One region of the Clostridium ljungdahlii DSM 13528 genome, then DNA from elsewhere that is predicted to be linked to it. Evidence: predicted binding sites of a transcription regulator. Region 1 holds the regulator's gene; the other holds the start of a gene.
The links. Region 1 encodes HrcA, which represses chaperone genes, less so after heat shock. Its sites were predicted from a motif close to TGTTAGCACTCNNNNNNNNNGAGTGCTAACA; they were not measured.

Region 1 (8,469 bases):
AATCTCTTTTAGGAAGAGAGGTGGCTTTTTTAGGACTAGGCTATTCAAAAAATCAAGATATAAGTTTTAATGAGTTTAAGTTAGATGACAAACAGATTAAAAAAAATGGAAGTACATCTAAATCAAATACTCAAAATGATTTGAATTTGGAAAATAAGGATGTAACTGTGTATAACCCAAAACTTAAAAAAACTTTAGATGTGAGTAAACCTGAGGTGCTAATATATCATACCCATACTACGGAAAGCTATAAACCAGGAGATGCAAATAGCTTTGATACTACCCAAAATGTGTGTGCAGTAGGAGATGTAATAGTAAATGAACTTCAAAATAACTATGGGATATCTGCAATAAATGATAAAACAGTGCATGATGCAGAAGCTTATACTCAAAGTTATTCCAGATCTGCTGTAACACTTGACAAGTATTTAAAAAAGTATGGTGATTTTAAACTTATAATAGATTTACACAGAGATTCTGTAGATGATAAAAAATCAGTTACAGCCAGGATGAATGGAGAAAATATATCTAAATTTATGTTGGTTATGGCCAGAAAAAATCCTCACTTTGATAAAAACATGGCTATGGCAAATTCTATAATAGATACTTCAAATAAGCTATTTCCAGGACTTTGCAAGGGAGTTTGTTACTATAATTATGGAACAAGGTACTTTAATCAGGATAAGAGCAACAATGCAATACTAATGGAAATTGGAGCAGATATAAACACTTCGGATGAATCCAAAGCCACAGGTAAGTATGTTGCTAGGATAATAGCAGAGGTACTTAATAATAAGTGATAAATTTAAAAACTTTTGTATAAAATTAGTAGAAATGTTCATCCTTATAATAGAAACTTTATGCTTTTAAATCTAGTTTCTATGTGGGGTGATTTTTTTTGAGTAAAAAAGGTATTAGGGCTGTGATAATATTTTGCATTATGATAGTACTTTTTGGATTTGTAACTATAACAGCAGGACTTCCTAAATATATAAAAGATAAATCTAATTTTAAAATAAATTATACTGTTTCTCCCTTTGATTTTACAGTTGATGTAGGGGAGTATTCATTATGTTTAAATAATAAAATAGTTTATAATTTTGAAAACGGATCTAAACAAGTTATAAATATAGTGGGAGAAAAAGTACATTCAAGTACTTCTTATATTATAAATAAGACTTCGGAGACATTTAAAAATCTAGAAAGTAAACTCCCTAAATAATGTACTTTTCACTGCATATTTGTTATGATATAATTTACTGTAGTTATTCGTACAGAAAAGCTAGAGATTAATCAAATAATGAAAATCTTTTAACTTTTCATAGGTATTGGAGGAAAAGAGTATGCAGAGCGAAAGACAAAAACATATAAGAAATTTTTCTATAGTTGCTCATATAGACCATGGTAAATCTACACTTGCAGATAGATTAATTGAAAAGACAGGAACTCTTACTGAGAGGGAAATGGACTCCCAGGTACTTGATAATATGGAGTTGGAAAAAGAAAGAGGAATAACTATAAAGTCTCAGGCTGTTAGACTTATATATAAAAGACCTTCAGGAGAAGAATATATACTAAATCTTATAGATACGCCAGGACATGTGGATTTTAACTATGAGGTTTCAAGAAGCTTGGCAGCCTGTGAAGGTGCTATTTTAGTTGTGGATGCAACTCAGGGCATACAAGCACAAACCCTTGCAAATTGTTATTTGGCACTGGATCATGATTTAGAGATTGTTCCTGTAATAAATAAAATAGATTTGCCAAGTGCAAGGCCTGAAGAGGTAAAAAATGAGATAGAAGATGTTATAGGAATAGAAGCATCTGATGCACCAACAGTTTCTGCAAAAACTGGATTAAATATAGAACAGGTTTTAGAGGCAATAGTAAGCAAAATGCCAGCTCCTGAGGGAGATGAAAATGCACCTTTAAAAGCTCTTATATTTGATTCAAATTACGATAGCTATAGAGGAGTAGTTTGTCATATAAGAGTAATGGAAGGTGTAATAAAGCCTGGGATGAAGATAAAACTTATGGTTACAGGAAAAGTGTATGAGGTTACGGAAACAGGAATTTTTGTTCCTAATTTTATGCCAAGAGACGAACTTAAAGCAGGAGATGTAGGATACTTTACCGCATCCATTAAAAATGTAAGAGATGCACGTGTAGGGGATACTGTAACCGAAGCTTCTAGAGAAGCCAAAGAACCCTTGAAGGGATACAGACCTGTCGTTTCAATGGTATACAGTGGTATATATCCTGTAGATGGAGCAAAGTATGGTGAACTTAAAGATGCACTGGAAAAACTTCAGGTAAATGATGCAGCTTTGTGCTTTGAACCAGAAACTTCTATAGCATTGGGGTTTGGATTCAGATGTGGATTTTTAGGACTTTTGCATATGGATGTTATACAGGAGAGGGTAGAAAGAGAATTTAACCTTGACATAATAACTACAGCCCCTTCTGTTATATATAAGATTGGAAAAACAGATGGTACTGTAATAGAACTTACAAATCCAACAAATATGCCGGAAGTTTCAGAAATAAAGTACATGGAGGAACCTATAGTAAAGGCATCAATAATAACGCCTTCTGAATATGTAGGAGCAGTCATGGAACTTTCTCAAAATCGAAGGGGAACCTTTAAAGATATGCAGTATATAGAAACTACAAGAGTTTCTTTAAATTATGAAATTCCACTAAATGAAATAATATATGACTTCTTTGATGTATTAAAATCTAGAACAAGAGGTTATGCTTCACTTGACTATGAGTTAAAAGGATATAAGGCTGCTGAATTAGTAAAGCTTGACATACTTTTAAATGGAGAAGTGGTAGATGCACTGTCCATGATAGTTCCAGAAGAGAGAGCTTATGAAAGAGGAAGAGGTATAGCAGAAAGATTAAAGGAAATAATTCCAAGGCAGCTTTTTGAAATACCAATACAGGCAGCGATAGGTGGAAAAATTATAGCAAGGGAAACAGTTAAGGCTATGAGAAAAGATGTACTTGCAAAATGTTATGGAGGAGATATATCAAGAAAGAAAAAACTCCTTGAAAAACAAAAAGAAGGAAAGAAGAGAATGAGGCAGGTTGGCTCCGTAGAAATCCCTCAGGAAGCATTCATGGCCATACTTAAAACTGAGGATTAGTATATAACAGGAAATTTGTTAAGAGAGTAGGAGTTTGGAAGTGGTTTTATGCAAGGTAAAAATATAGATGTTAAAAAGGCTGTGGCTCTATATATACACATACCCTTCTGTAAAAAAAAGTGCCTTTATTGTGATTTCCCATCTTATAGTGGAAAAGAAAAACTTATGGTAAGTTATACAAAAGCACTAGCTAGAGATATAGAATCTGTAGGAGATAGAAAAATAAGAACTATATTTATAGGTGGGGGGACTCCCACCTATTTATCATTAGAATCCTGGAATAACATATATGAGGTATTAAAGAAAATAAATACAGAAGATAATTTAGAATTTACAGTAGAAGGAAATCCGGGTACATTTACAGAAGACAAATTCAAAGTTTTAAGGAAGATGGGAGTAAATAGACTCAGTATAGGTCTTCAGGCTTGGCAGAATTCTATACTTAAATGTATAGGTAGAATTCATACTTTAGAAGATTTTTTAAAGACATATGATATGGCAAGAAAATTTGGATTTTCAAATATAAACATAGATCTTATGTTTGGACTTCCAGGTCAGACAATAAAAGATTGGAAAGAATCACTGCAAAATGTAGTTAAGTTGAATCCAGAACATATATCTTGTTATAGTCTTATAGTGGAAAAAGGTACTCCATTTTACAATGCACATCAGTCAAAAAGCTTGAATTTGCCTGGAGAAGAAGAAGAAAGACAGATGTATTATTTCACACTTGATTTTTTGTCTAAAATGGGATATGAACAATATGAAATATCCAATTTTTCAAAAAAAGATAGAAAATGCAAGCATAATTTAATTTATTGGGATATGGAGGAGTATATAGGTTGTGGGGCAGGTGCCCATTCTTATGTAGATGGGTACAGGTATAGAAATACCAAAAATATAGAAGAATATATTTTACAGGGAAATTTGAACCAGTTTTTAAGATTAGATAAACATAAAAATTCTATCTGTGACAGTATGGAGGAATTTGTGTTTATGGGTCTTAGAAAAATAGATGGAATTTCTACAGAAGATTTCTATAGAAGATTTAACAAGGATATTTATTCTGTATATGGGGATGTAATTGAAAAGTACATAAAGATGGGTATTTTAATAAAAGAGGGACATAAGCTGTACTTAAGCAAAAGAGGAATAGAAGTATCTAACAGTGTAATGTGTGATTTTATATTGACATAATTTTAAGTGAGTTAGATATCTTAAGTAAATGTGAGAAACCTTAATTAATTCTATTTTAAATTATAAAAAACATATTATTTACCTTAATAATATAGTTATATAGTATTGACAAAAAAAATTATGAGTGATATTTTTTAATCATAGCAATTAGCACTCAACAACAATGAGTGCTAATAAAGAGGTGATATTATGGAAATGGATGAAAGAAAAATAAAAATACTTCAGGCAATAGTAAATGATTATATAAACACTGCGGAGCCTGTTGGATCCAGAACCATAGCTAAAAAATACAATTTAGGTGTAAGTTCAGCTACTATAAGAAATGAAATGGCGGATCTGGAGGAAATGGGTTATTTAGAACAACTTCACAGTTCTTCAGGAAGGATACCTTCCAATAATGGATACAGGTTGTATGTTGACAAATTGATGCATATACCAAATTTGAGCCAAGAAGAAATGTATATAATAAAATCACAGATTATAGATGCAGCTTTATTTGAGGTTGATAAAATATTAAAGCAGGCTGTTTGTCTTTTATCGGAGCTTACCAAACTTACTTCTATAGTTAGAGCACCTTCAGTTAAAAGAGGTTATATAAAGCATATACAGTTAATAAACATTGAATCAAGCACCAATATATTATTAGTACTTATAATTGATAGTGGTATTATAAAGAACAATTTGATAAAGGTAGGAAAAACTATTTCAGATGATATTCTTGTTAAATTAAGTAATATGCTAAACGTCAGATTAAAGAATTTAAGTGCTGAACAAATAAATTTAGAAGTTATAAATAATTTAAAAAATGATTTCCAAGGATATGAAGATATATTCAATAATATAATTTCTGCATTGTATGATAGCTTAAATAGTGTAGATAATTCAAATATATATACTCAAGGGGCTACAAATATTTTTAATTATCCGGAATATAAGGATATAGAAAAGGCAAGAGAATTTTTATCTATGATGGATAATAAAGATAAAGTTAGCAGCTTACTGAACAGTAATTCAAATATTTCAGTAAAAATTGGTAAAGAAAATTATACAGAAGGTGCAGAAGATTGCAGCGTTGTATCTGCTGTTTATAGTTTGAATGAAAGACCTATAGGTGAAATTGGAGTCATAGGACCTACAAGGATACCTTATTCTAAAGTCATATCAATACTTGCAAATGTAGTAAAGGAAATGAATTATATTTTAAGTAATGCCTATTCTGATGAAAAATAGAATGAATTTTGTAAAATAGGTATAAATGTTAGATTGGAGGAAGTATCTAAATGTTAAAGGATAAAGGTGATAATGAAAAAGACCTTAATGAAGAATGTGAAAATGATTCAGAAAATGAAAAAAAAGATAAAGATAATGAAAGTGTAAATGAAAGCACAGAGGATAATTCAGAAGAAGAAGTAGAAGAAACAGAAGATAAAGAAGATAAAGAAGATAAAGAAGATAAAGAGATAAGTTTGCTAGGAGAATTAAAAAAAGAAAATTCAAAATTAAAAGATGAAAATAAAAAGGCCATAAATGAATTGGATTCTATTAAAGATAGACTTGCAAGGGTTATGGCAGAGTATGATAACTTTAGAAAAAGAACTGTTAAAGAGAAGGACAATATTTATTCCGATGCTTGTAAGGATATATTAAAAGAAGTTTTACCAGTGTTAGATAACCTGGAAAGGGCAGTAAATGTAGAAGGAAATGCAGAAGATTTGAAAAAAGGTATAGAGATGACAATGAAACAATTTAATAATGCCCTTTCAAAATTAAATGTAGAGGAAATTCCTTGCGAAGGAGAATTTGATCCAAATCTACATAATGCAGTTATGCATATAGAAGATGATAAATATGATAAAAATTCTATAGTAGAAGTGTTGCAAAAAGGATACAAAAGAGAAGACAAAATAATCAGATACAGCATGGTTAAAGTAGCAAATTAAGTTTAAAACATACAAATTAAATTTGTTTGAATTAAATATATGTAAGATAATTTTAACGCAGTTAAATTTAGGAGGTAAGTTAATATGTCAAAAATAATAGGTATTGATTTAGGAACAACTAATTCATGTGTTGCAGTTATGGAAGGTGGAGATCCTGCAGTTATAGCAAATTCAGAAGGAGCAAGAACAACTCCATCAGTAGTATCATTCCAGGCAAATGGAGAAAGATTGGTAGGTCAAGTTGCCAAAAGACAGGCAATAACAAATCCTGATAAGACAATAATGTCAATAAAAAGGCAAATGGGAACAGACCATAAAGTAAATATAGATGGAAAAGATTATACACCACAGGAGATATCTGCGATGATACTCCAAAAAATAAAAGCAGATGCTGAAGCTTATTTAGGAGAAACTGTAACTGAAGCAGTTATAACAGTACCAGCATATTTTAACGATAGTCAGAGACAGGCAACTAAAGATGCAGGTAAGATTGCAGGATTAAATGTACGTAGAATAATAAATGAACCAACAGCTGCATCACTTGCTTATGGACTTGATAAAACTGATACAAGTCAAAAGATATTTGTATATGACTTAGGTGGAGGTACTTTTGATGTATCCATACTAGAACTTGGAGATGGAGTATTTGAAGTTAAAGCTACAAATGGTGATACTCATCTAGGTGGAGATGACTTTGACCAGAAAGTTATGGACTATATAGCAGAAGATTTCAAAGCTAAGAATGGTATAGATTTAAGAAATGACAAAATGGCACTTCAAAGATTAAAGGAAGCAGCTGAAAAAGCAAAAATTGAACTTTCGGCATCTACTCAAACAAATATAAACTTACCATTTATTACAGCAGATGCAACTGGTCCAAAACATATAGATATGAATTTGACAAGAGCAAAATTTAATGAGTTGACTCAAGATCTAGTTGAAAGAACAATTGAACCTATGAGAAAAGCATTAAATGATGCAGGACTTACAATAAATGATATAAATAAGATCATATTAGTTGGTGGTTCTACAAGAATACCAGCTGTTCAGGAAGCAGTTAAGAATTTTACTGGTAAAGATCCATCAAAGGGAGTTAACCCTGATGAATGTGTAGCTGTAGGGGCTGCAATTCAGGCCGGAGTTTTAACTGGAGATGTAAAAGACGTATTACTCCTTGATGTTACACCTCTTACACTTGGAATTGAAACTTTAGGAGGAGTTGCCACTCCACTTATTGATAGAAATACTACAGTACCAACTAAGAAGAGTCAGGTATTTTCAACTGCAGCAGATGGCCAGACTTCAGTTGAAATTCATGTAGTTCAAGGTGAAAGAAAGATGGCTGCTGATAATAAAACTCTTGGAAGATTTACGCTTTCAGGAATAGCTCCAGCTCCAAGGGGAATTCCTCAAATTGAAGTTACATTTGACATAGATGCCAACGGTATAGTAAATGTATCTGCTAAAGATAAAGGAACAGGAAAAGAAGCTAATATAACAATTACAGCTTCAACTAATTTAAGCGATGATGAAATAAACAAGGCAGTAGATGAAGCTAAAAAGTTTGAAGAACAGGATAAAAAGAGAAAAGAATCCATAGACATAAAAAATAATGCAGATCAATCTGTATATCAGACAGAAAAGACATTAAAGGACTTAGGAGATAAAGTATCAGCTGAAGATAAGAAAACTGTAGAGGAAAAAATTGAAGCTTTAAAGAAGATAAAAGATGGAGAAGATTTAGAGGCAATAAAGAAAGCTACTGAAGATTTAACTCAAACTTTCTATGGAATTACATCTAAAATATATAGTCAGAATGCTCAAGCAGGACAAAATCCAGGAGCAGATCCAAATATGGGAGCAGGACAAAATCCAGGGGCAGGAGCAGGTTCTCAAGGTGCATCAGAAAAAAAAGATGATAATGTAGTTGATGCGGATTACAAAGTAGATGATGATAAATAATATTTCCTCTTCACGATTATATAATAAGTGTGTATAATGGTAATAGTTAAGGGATGAGTTTTTATACTCTTCCCTTAATTTAAGTAGAGAACCCAAATCTCCGATTTGGCGTGAATCACTTACTCATTTGACCGAAGGGAAAAGGAGTTACAAAAATTAGAACCCAAATCTTCGATTTGGTGTTAATCACTTACTCATTCGACCGAAGGGAGAAGGAG
Region 2 (8,469 bases), 1.5 Mb from region 1:
GCTAAAATAATAGCAGAATCAAGTGCACTTCCTGCTGTATGTGGAAGAGTATGTCCTCAGGAAACTCAGTGCGAAGGAAAATGTGTACTTGGCAAAAAAGGTGATGCTGTTGCTATAGGTAAGCTAGAAAGATTTGTAGCAGATTGGTCAAGAAAGAATAATATCGATTTATCTAAGACTTTACCTAAAAACGGCAAAAAAGTAGCTGTTATAGGAAGTGGTCCTTCAGGACTTACTTGCGCAGGAGATTTAGCAAAACTTGGATATGATGTTACTATATTTGAAGCACTTCATGAAGCAGGAGGGGTACTTGTATATGGTATTCCAGAATTCAGACTTCCAAAGGACAGTGTAGTAAAACATGAAGTTGAAAATGTAAAGAAGTTAGGAGTAAAAATAGAGACAGATGTAATAATTGGGAGAACTGTTACAATAGATGAACTTATAGAGAAAGAAAAATTTGATGCTGTATTTATAGGCTCAGGAGCAGGACTACCAAGATTCATGGGAATACCTGGAGAAAACTTAAATGGAGTATTCTCTGCGAATGAATTCTTAACAAGAAGTAATTTAATGAAAGCATATAGGGATGATTATGCAACTCCTATAAAAGCAGGCAAAAAAGTAGCTGTAGTAGGAGGCGGAAACGTAGCTATGGACTCTGCGAGGACGGCTCTAAGGCTTGGAGCAGAAGTATACATAGTATACAGAAGATCTGAAGCAGAACTTCCAGCAAGAGCAGAGGAAGTACACCATGCAAAAGAAGAAGGAATTAAATTCAATCTTTTAACTAATCCTGTAGAAATATTAGGGGATGAAAAAGGTTGGGTTAAAGGAATACGCTGCATTAAGATGGAACTAGGAGAACCAGATGCATCTGGAAGAAGAAAACCAGTTGCAATAAAGGGTTCGGAATTTGATTTAGATGTAGATACTGTAATTATGGCTCTTGGTACTTCACCAAATCCACTTATATCAACTACAACAAAAGGACTTGAAATGAATAAGCGTAAATGCTTAATAGCAGAAGAAGAGACTGGACTCACTACAAGGGAAGGAATATATGCAGGTGGAGATGCAGTAACAGGTGCTGCTACTGTAATACTTGCAATGGGTGCTGGTAAAAAAGCTGCTAAGGCTATAGATGAATATCTGAAAAAATAATTATATATTGAATAAAGAAGCTGTATCAGATTTCTGGTACAGCTTTTTTAATATTGATTGAAAATTATCTTAATAAAATGGTATACTATCAGAAATAAGTATACGATTTTGGTAAAAATTTTACGGAGAAAAGGAAGTATAATATGGATTTTAATTATGTAGAGGATTTTGAAAATGGAATTATAATAAAAAATGTTCGAAATTTTGAATTAGCTCATATATTTGAATGTGGGCAGTGTTTTAGATGGCATAGAGAAGAAAATGGTAACTATATAGGTGTAAGTTTTGGAAAAGTAATAGAGGTAGAAAAAAAGGGAGAGGATGTGATTTTATATAACACATCTCAGCAAGATTTTAAGGAAATTTGGGCAGAGTATTTTGATTTGTATAGGGACTACAATGAAATAAAAAATATACTTAGTAAAGATCCTGTTTTAAAGAAAGCTATAGAATTTGGAGAAGGAATCAGATTATTAAAGCAGGATCCCTTTGAATTGATAGTTTCTTTTATAATATCTGCTAATAATAGAATTCCAATGATACAGAGGGCTATAAAAAATATAAGTGAAAAATGGGGAGAGCCTTTAGAATATAAAAATAAAATTTATTACAGTTTTCCTAAAATAGATAAATTAAAGGAAGCCACTTTAGAAGAACTTGCTTCTTGTGGAACTGGTTTTAGAAATAAATATATAAAAGATACTGTATCAAAGATTTATTATAATGGAACTAAAACTAAAGAAAATTACGATGAAAAATATGATATTAATTGGATTAAAGATCAAGAGGATGAGGTATGCCATAAAGAGCTTCAAAAATTTATGGGTATAGGTCCTAAAGTATCAGATTGCATTATGCTTTTCTCTATGCAGAAATATTCTGCATTTCCTGTAGATGTATGGGTTAAGAGAGCTATGAATTATTTTTATCTGGCACCAGATGTATCGCTAAAAAAGATAAGAGATTTTGGAATAAGCAAATTTGGCAAGTTGTCAGGATTTGCACAGCAGTATTTATTTTATTATGTTAGGGAAAATAATATAAAGTTATAGGATATATATTATAAATACTAAAAATTCAGCAAAAAATAACTATTCTTTATCTGTATTATTTTTAAATATAACCTGTTTTAATTTATTTATTAAAAATAAATTAAAGAAGTATTGGTATATAAAAAGAAATTATATAATAAAATATACTGTGTCTACTGTTACATTTTATATTTAAAACTGTTATAATAAAATAAACAGTTTATAAAGTGTAGCAGGAGGAAAACGTAAGATGAAAGATTTTGAAACACCCTTAAAAAAACTAAAGTATTTGGTGTTAAAGGAGGTTTCTTCTTTAACAAGAGAAAACAAATTAACTGAAAAAGAATTGAAAAAAATACCCTATAAAATAATTTGCGGTGATAAGGAAGAGTATAGATGTTGTGTGTATAAGGAAAGGGCTGTTGTATATGAGAGGGCTCTTTTGGCTTCAGGATTTGTTCCAACATATAATACTACATTGGACCTAAAGAAAATTGTAGATAGGGAATACATAATGTATGTACTTTCAGCTGCCTGTGATAAATGTCCTATATATAAATATCGTGTGACAGAGGCTTGCAGGGGATGTATACAGCATAAATGTATGGAAGTATGTCCGGCAAAAGCAATATCCAAGGTAGATGGAAGGGCTCATATAAATCAAGATATTTGCAAAGAGTGTGGTATGTGTAAAAAAGTATGTCCTTATAACGCCATTGCAGAAGTAATGAGGCCTTGTAAAAAGTCTTGTCCAACTGGAGCTTTGGAAATAAACTCAAAAAACAGGATGGCAATGATAGAAAAAGAAAAGTGCATTAATTGTGGTGCTTGCATGGCAGCATGCCCATTTGGAGCTGTATCAGATAGAAGCTATATTTCTGAGGTAACTAAGGCACTTATGGGTGAGAATAAAGTGTATGCAGTAGTAGCACCTGCTATAACAGGACAGTTTGGGTGCAAAGTTACAGTAGGTCAGGTAAAAGATGCATTTAAAAAAATAGGATTTGAAGATATATTGGAAGCAGCTTGTGGGGCTGATGCTGTAACTGTAAATGAAAGCAATGAATTTGTAGAGAGAATGAAAAATGGGGATAAATATATGACAAATTCATGCTGTCCTGGATTCATGGGTTACATTGAAAAGGAATTTCCAGGTGAAGTAGTAAAAATATCAGGTACGGTTTCACCAATGATTGCAGCAGCAAGAGCAATTAAAAATCAGGATAAAAATGCTGTAGTAGTTTTTGTAGGACCTTGCACTGCAAAAAAGTCAGAGATAACTAGAGAATCAATAAAAGGGGCAGTAGACTATGCTATGACTTTTGAAGAAATAGCAGCTTTGTTTGGTGCTTTTGATGTTGATCCAGAAAATTGTGAAGATGTGCCAATAGATGATGCCTCTGTGTATGGAAGAGGATTTGCACAAGGTGGAGGCCTTACAGCGGCTATAGAAAATTATATAGGAGAAGAGAAAATAGATATTCAATTTGATCCTGTAAAGGTAAGTGGAAAAGATGAGATAAAAAAAGCTATGACTTCGGCTAAAATTGGGAGACTTCCGGGTAATTTTATAGAGGGAATGATGTGTGAAGGTGGATGTATTGGGGGGCCGGCTACTATGATTTCTTCTATGAAAGCTAGAGGCCAATTGATTAAATTTAGTAAACAATCTCATAAAAAATCTGTGCTTTCTAATGAAAAACTTGAAGAATTTAAAGATGTAGACCTTGAAAGATAAACAGAGTTCTTGGCATGAGGTGGAGTTTTAACTCCACCTATTGATTTTTAAGTTAGAATACCGATATTGTTAAGTAAAATTTAATAAATTATACAAAAAATTATGATAAGATTTAAAGTATATAACAGAGCCAATTGAATATAATGAATACTAATTATATTAAACTAGGTGATATAGATTGAAAAAACTAAAAATAGTATTAAAGAAATATAGATCTTATATAGTGTTAGCAATTATATTGTTTATATTAATTGCAGTTGCATATGAATATTACAATAAATACATGTACATATTTAGAGATCCAAATAAAATAAAGAATTGGATTATGTCCTATGGCAAATATGGAGTAGTAGTATTTCTATTTATTCAATTTTTGCAGGTAGTTGCTTTTTTTATACCTGGAGAGATTGTCCAAATTGCAGGAGGATACATATATGGAACGTTGTTTGGAAGTATCATATCAATTTTAGGCATAACTTTTGGCAGCATAGCAGCTTACAGTATATCTAGAATTTATGGGAAGCCGCTTGTAAACAAAATAATATCTGACAAAGATTTAAAATTTTTTCGTAAAATGTTGAACTTAGGCAGCATAAACTTTATAGTATTTTTGTTATATGTAATTCCAGGAATACCTAAGGATGTTCTGGCTTATATATGTGGAATATCAAACATTAGCTTTAAACATTTTATATTTTATTCAACTTTAGGAAGGCTGCCTGGAGTAATTATTTCAGCATATTTTGGATCAAAAATATATACTGGAAATAAAATAGTTCTTATATTAATAGGAATCACAATGACACTTTTATTTGTAATAGGCGTGTTAAAGGGAGAAAAGATAATAGTTAAGATAACAAAAAATAAAACTTCAGAAGGCGATAAACAACTTTAATTGTATTGTTTATCGCTTTTTTAATAAATTTTAAGTATTTTGTATACATAAGGCCTAATTGGAAGATAATAATAGGTATGGTTTTACATATAAAGAATTTGTATATAAAGATATATATGAAATTAATAGTAATAAGGCGAAATAACTACATAATTAAAGTATAATCGATATTTTTACTGTAAAATAGGTTAATAACTGGTAAATTTAAATTTGAAAATATAAATACTATTCATTATTATAATAATTGTATTAGCACTCATAATTAATGAGTGCTAACAATGAAAGCTAAAAATTAATTTTAAATACATTTAAAATATTTTTAAGGAGGGGTTTATATGAAAATTAGACCACTTGGAGACAGAGTCGTAATTAAAAAATTAGAAGCTGAGGAAACTACAAAAAGCGGTATTGTTTTACCGGGAAGTGCTAAAGAAAAACCACAAGAAGCAGAAGTTGTGGCAGTAGGAATTGGTGGAACAGTAGATGGAAAAGAAGTTAAAATGGAAGTAAAAGTAGGAGATAAGGTATTATTCTCCAAATATGCTGGAAATGAAGTAAAAATAGATGCACAAGAGTACACTATTTTAAAACAAGATGACATATTAGCTATAATTGAGTAGTTAATAATTAATTCGAACAGAAAAAATAAGTATTTATATAACGGTTAATTGTAAGGAGGGTTTTTTATGGCAAAAAGTATTTTATTCGGTGAAGATGCAAGAAAATCAATGCAAGAAGGCGTAAACAAGTTAGCAAATGCAGTAAAAGTTACACTTGGACCTAAGGGAAGAAATGTAGTACTTGATAAGAAATTTGGTTCACCACTTATAACAAATGATGGTGTTACAATAGCAAAGGAAATAGAATTAGAAGATCCATATGAAAATATGGGAGCACAGCTTGTAAAAGAAGTTGCTACAAAGACAAATGATGTAGCAGGAGATGGAACAACTACAGCTACTTTACTTGCTCAAGCAATAATAAGAGAAGGATTAAAAAATGTTACAGCTGGAGCAAATCCAATGCTTATAAGACAAGGTATAAAGATAGCTGTAGATAAGGCTGTAGAAGAAATAAAGAAAATTTCAACAACTGTAAAAGGAAAAGAAGATATAGCAAGAATTGCAGCTATATCAGCTTCTGATGAAGAAATAGGTAAATTAATAGCTGATGCTATGGAAAAGGTAGGCAACGAAGGTGTCATAACTGTTGAAGAATCAAAAACTATGGGAACTGAATTAGACGTAGTTGAAGGTATGCAGTTTGACAGAGGTTATTTAAGCCCATATATGGTTACTGATTCAGAAAAAATGGAAGCTGCAATAGAAGATCCATATATATTAATAACAGACAAGAAGATATCAAATATTCAAGATATATTACCATTACTTGAGAAAATAGTTCAGCAGGGAAAGAAATTACTTATAATAGCTGAAGATGTAGAAGGAGAAGCACTTGCAACTTTAGTTGTAAATAAGTTAAGAGGAACATTTACTTGTGTAGCAGTAAAAGCACCTGGATTTGGTGATAGAAGAAAAGAAATGCTTCAGGATATAGCAATACTTACTGGAGGACAGGTAATATCAGAAGAATTAGGAAGAGATTTAAAAGAAGCTGAATTAGAAGATTTAGGAAGAGCTGAATCTGTAAAGATAGACAAAGAAAATACTACTATAGTAAATGGACGTGGAGATAAAAAAGCTATAGCAGATAGAGTATCACAGATTAAGGTTCAAATAGAAGAAACTACTTCAGATTTCGATAAAGAAAAACTTCAAGAAAGACTTGCAAAACTTGCAGGTGGAGTAGCTGTAGTAAAAGTTGGAGCAGCAACTGAAACTGAATTAAAAGAGAAAAAATTGAGAATAGAAGATGCACTTGCAGCTACAAAAGCAGGTGTTGAAGAAGGTATGGTACCAGGAGGCGGAACTGCTTATATAAATGCAATTCCAGAAGTTGAAAAATTAACTTCAGATGTACCAGATATAAAAGTTGGTATAGACATAATAAGAAAAGCATTAGAAGAGCCAATTAGGCAGATATCAAGCAATGCCGGCGTTGAAGGATCAGTAATAATTGAAAAAGTTAAAAATAGTGAAATTGGCGTTGGATATGATGCATTAAAAGGCGAATATGTAAACATGGTAGAAAAAGGTATTGTAGATCCAACTAAAGTTACAAGATCAGCACTTCAAAATGCAGCATCCGTAGCAGCTACATTCTTAACTACAGAAGCAGCAGTTGCAGATATTCCAGAAAAAGCACCTGCAGGTCCAGCAGCAGGTGCACCAGGAATGGGCGGAATGGAAGGAATGTATTAATTTAAAAGCAAATATAAATGAAAAATTGAACCCTAGCATTATGTAAATGCAGGGTTTAATTTTTATATTAAGCAGCATAATAGAAAGTTTTTTAAATGCATGTATATATGGGGTATTTAAAGGGAAATCTATAATATAATTTAGGACTATTTTAGATATATGAGGAATTTTTCATTGACAAAAAGAAAAAAATTGAATAAAATAGTGTAAATAGTTATTAAAAGAGATAGAAATTCATTAAAATTTGTAAAAAGTGAATATCTTTTGTCCAGCTCATATATACCCTCAATAAGGGAGGGAGTATCTACCGGAAGCCGTAAATTTCTGACTATGAGCGGAATTATTATGGTACAAGTCATATTAATTTCGCATACATATGGGAATTTAATATGGCTTTTTTATTAAATCTTATCAAAAATGATTAAGCAGAAATATATTATATTATAATTTAGGAGTGATTTTAATTGGCAAAAATTTTAAAAAAAGCATACACTTTCGATGATGTACTTCTAGTACCAAACAAATCAGAGGTCTTACCTAGAGAAGTTTCTTTAGCTACTAATTTAACTAAGACTATAAAGTTAAACATACCTCTTATGAGTGCAGGAATGGATACTGTTACAGACTCAAAAATGGCTATTGCTATGGCAAGAGAAGGTGGCATAGGTATAATACATAAAAATATGACCATAGAAGAACAGGCTATGGAAGTAGACAAGGTAAAAAGACAGGAAAATGGAGTAATAACAGATCCTTTCTTCCTTTCACCCGATAATAGCATAAATGATGCCCTTAGCCTTATGAGTAAGTATAGAATATCTGGAGTACCTATAACCGTAGAAGGGAAATTGGTTGGTATAATTACTAACAGAGATATAGTTTTTGAAACAAACTATGATAAGAAGATTTCCGAGGTTATGACAAGAGAAAAGCTTATAACAGCTCCAGAAGATACTACTATAGAAGAAGCTAAAGAAATATTAAAAACAAGTAAAATAGAAAAACTACCTTTAGTAGATAAAGATAATAATTTAAGAGGACTTATAACTATAAAAGATATAGAAAAAGTAAAGAGATTCCCAAACAGTGCTAAGGACTCTAGAGGAAGGCTTTTATGTGGTGCTTCTGTAGGAGTTACAAAAGATATGATGGAAAGAGTAGATGCTCTTGTACAAGTAGGAGTTGATGTTTTAAATGTTGATACAGCTCACGGACATTCTAAGGGAGTTTTAGATGCAGTAAAAACCATAAAAGAAAAATATCCAAACGTACAAATTATTGCAGGAAATATTGCAACAGCAGAAGCTGCTAAAGATTTAA

Region 2: the regulator HrcA is predicted to act here: its motif matches at 5,076-5,106, upstream of groES (co-chaperone GroES).

What each region holds. Positions count from the first base shown of each region.
Region 1 covers NC_014328.1:877,680-886,148, forward strand. The annotation lists gene CLJU_RS03895 (stage II sporulation protein P) at 1-800, shown strand, start outside; gene CLJU_RS03900 (hypothetical protein) at 899-1,222, shown strand; gene lepA (translation elongation factor 4) at 1,344-3,152, shown strand; gene hemW (radical SAM family heme chaperone HemW) at 3,201-4,349, shown strand; gene hrcA (heat-inducible transcriptional repressor HrcA) at 4,539-5,579, shown strand; gene grpE (nucleotide exchange factor GrpE) at 5,630-6,289, shown strand; gene dnaK (molecular chaperone DnaK) at 6,374-8,251, shown strand.
Region 2 covers NC_014328.1:4,029,910-4,038,378, reverse strand. The annotation lists gene CLJU_RS18335 (bifunctional dihydroorotate dehydrogenase B NAD binding subunit/NADPH-dependent glutamate synthase) at 1-1,164, shown strand, start outside; gene CLJU_RS18330 (DNA-3-methyladenine glycosylase family protein) at 1,308-2,216, shown strand; gene CLJU_RS18325 (4Fe-4S dicluster domain-containing protein) at 2,446-3,933, shown strand; gene CLJU_RS18320 (TVP38/TMEM64 family protein) at 4,112-4,828, shown strand; gene groES (co-chaperone GroES) at 5,164-5,448, shown strand; gene groL (chaperonin GroEL) at 5,515-7,149, shown strand; purine riboswitch at 7,403-7,500, shown strand; gene guaB (IMP dehydrogenase) at 7,614-8,469, shown strand, end outside.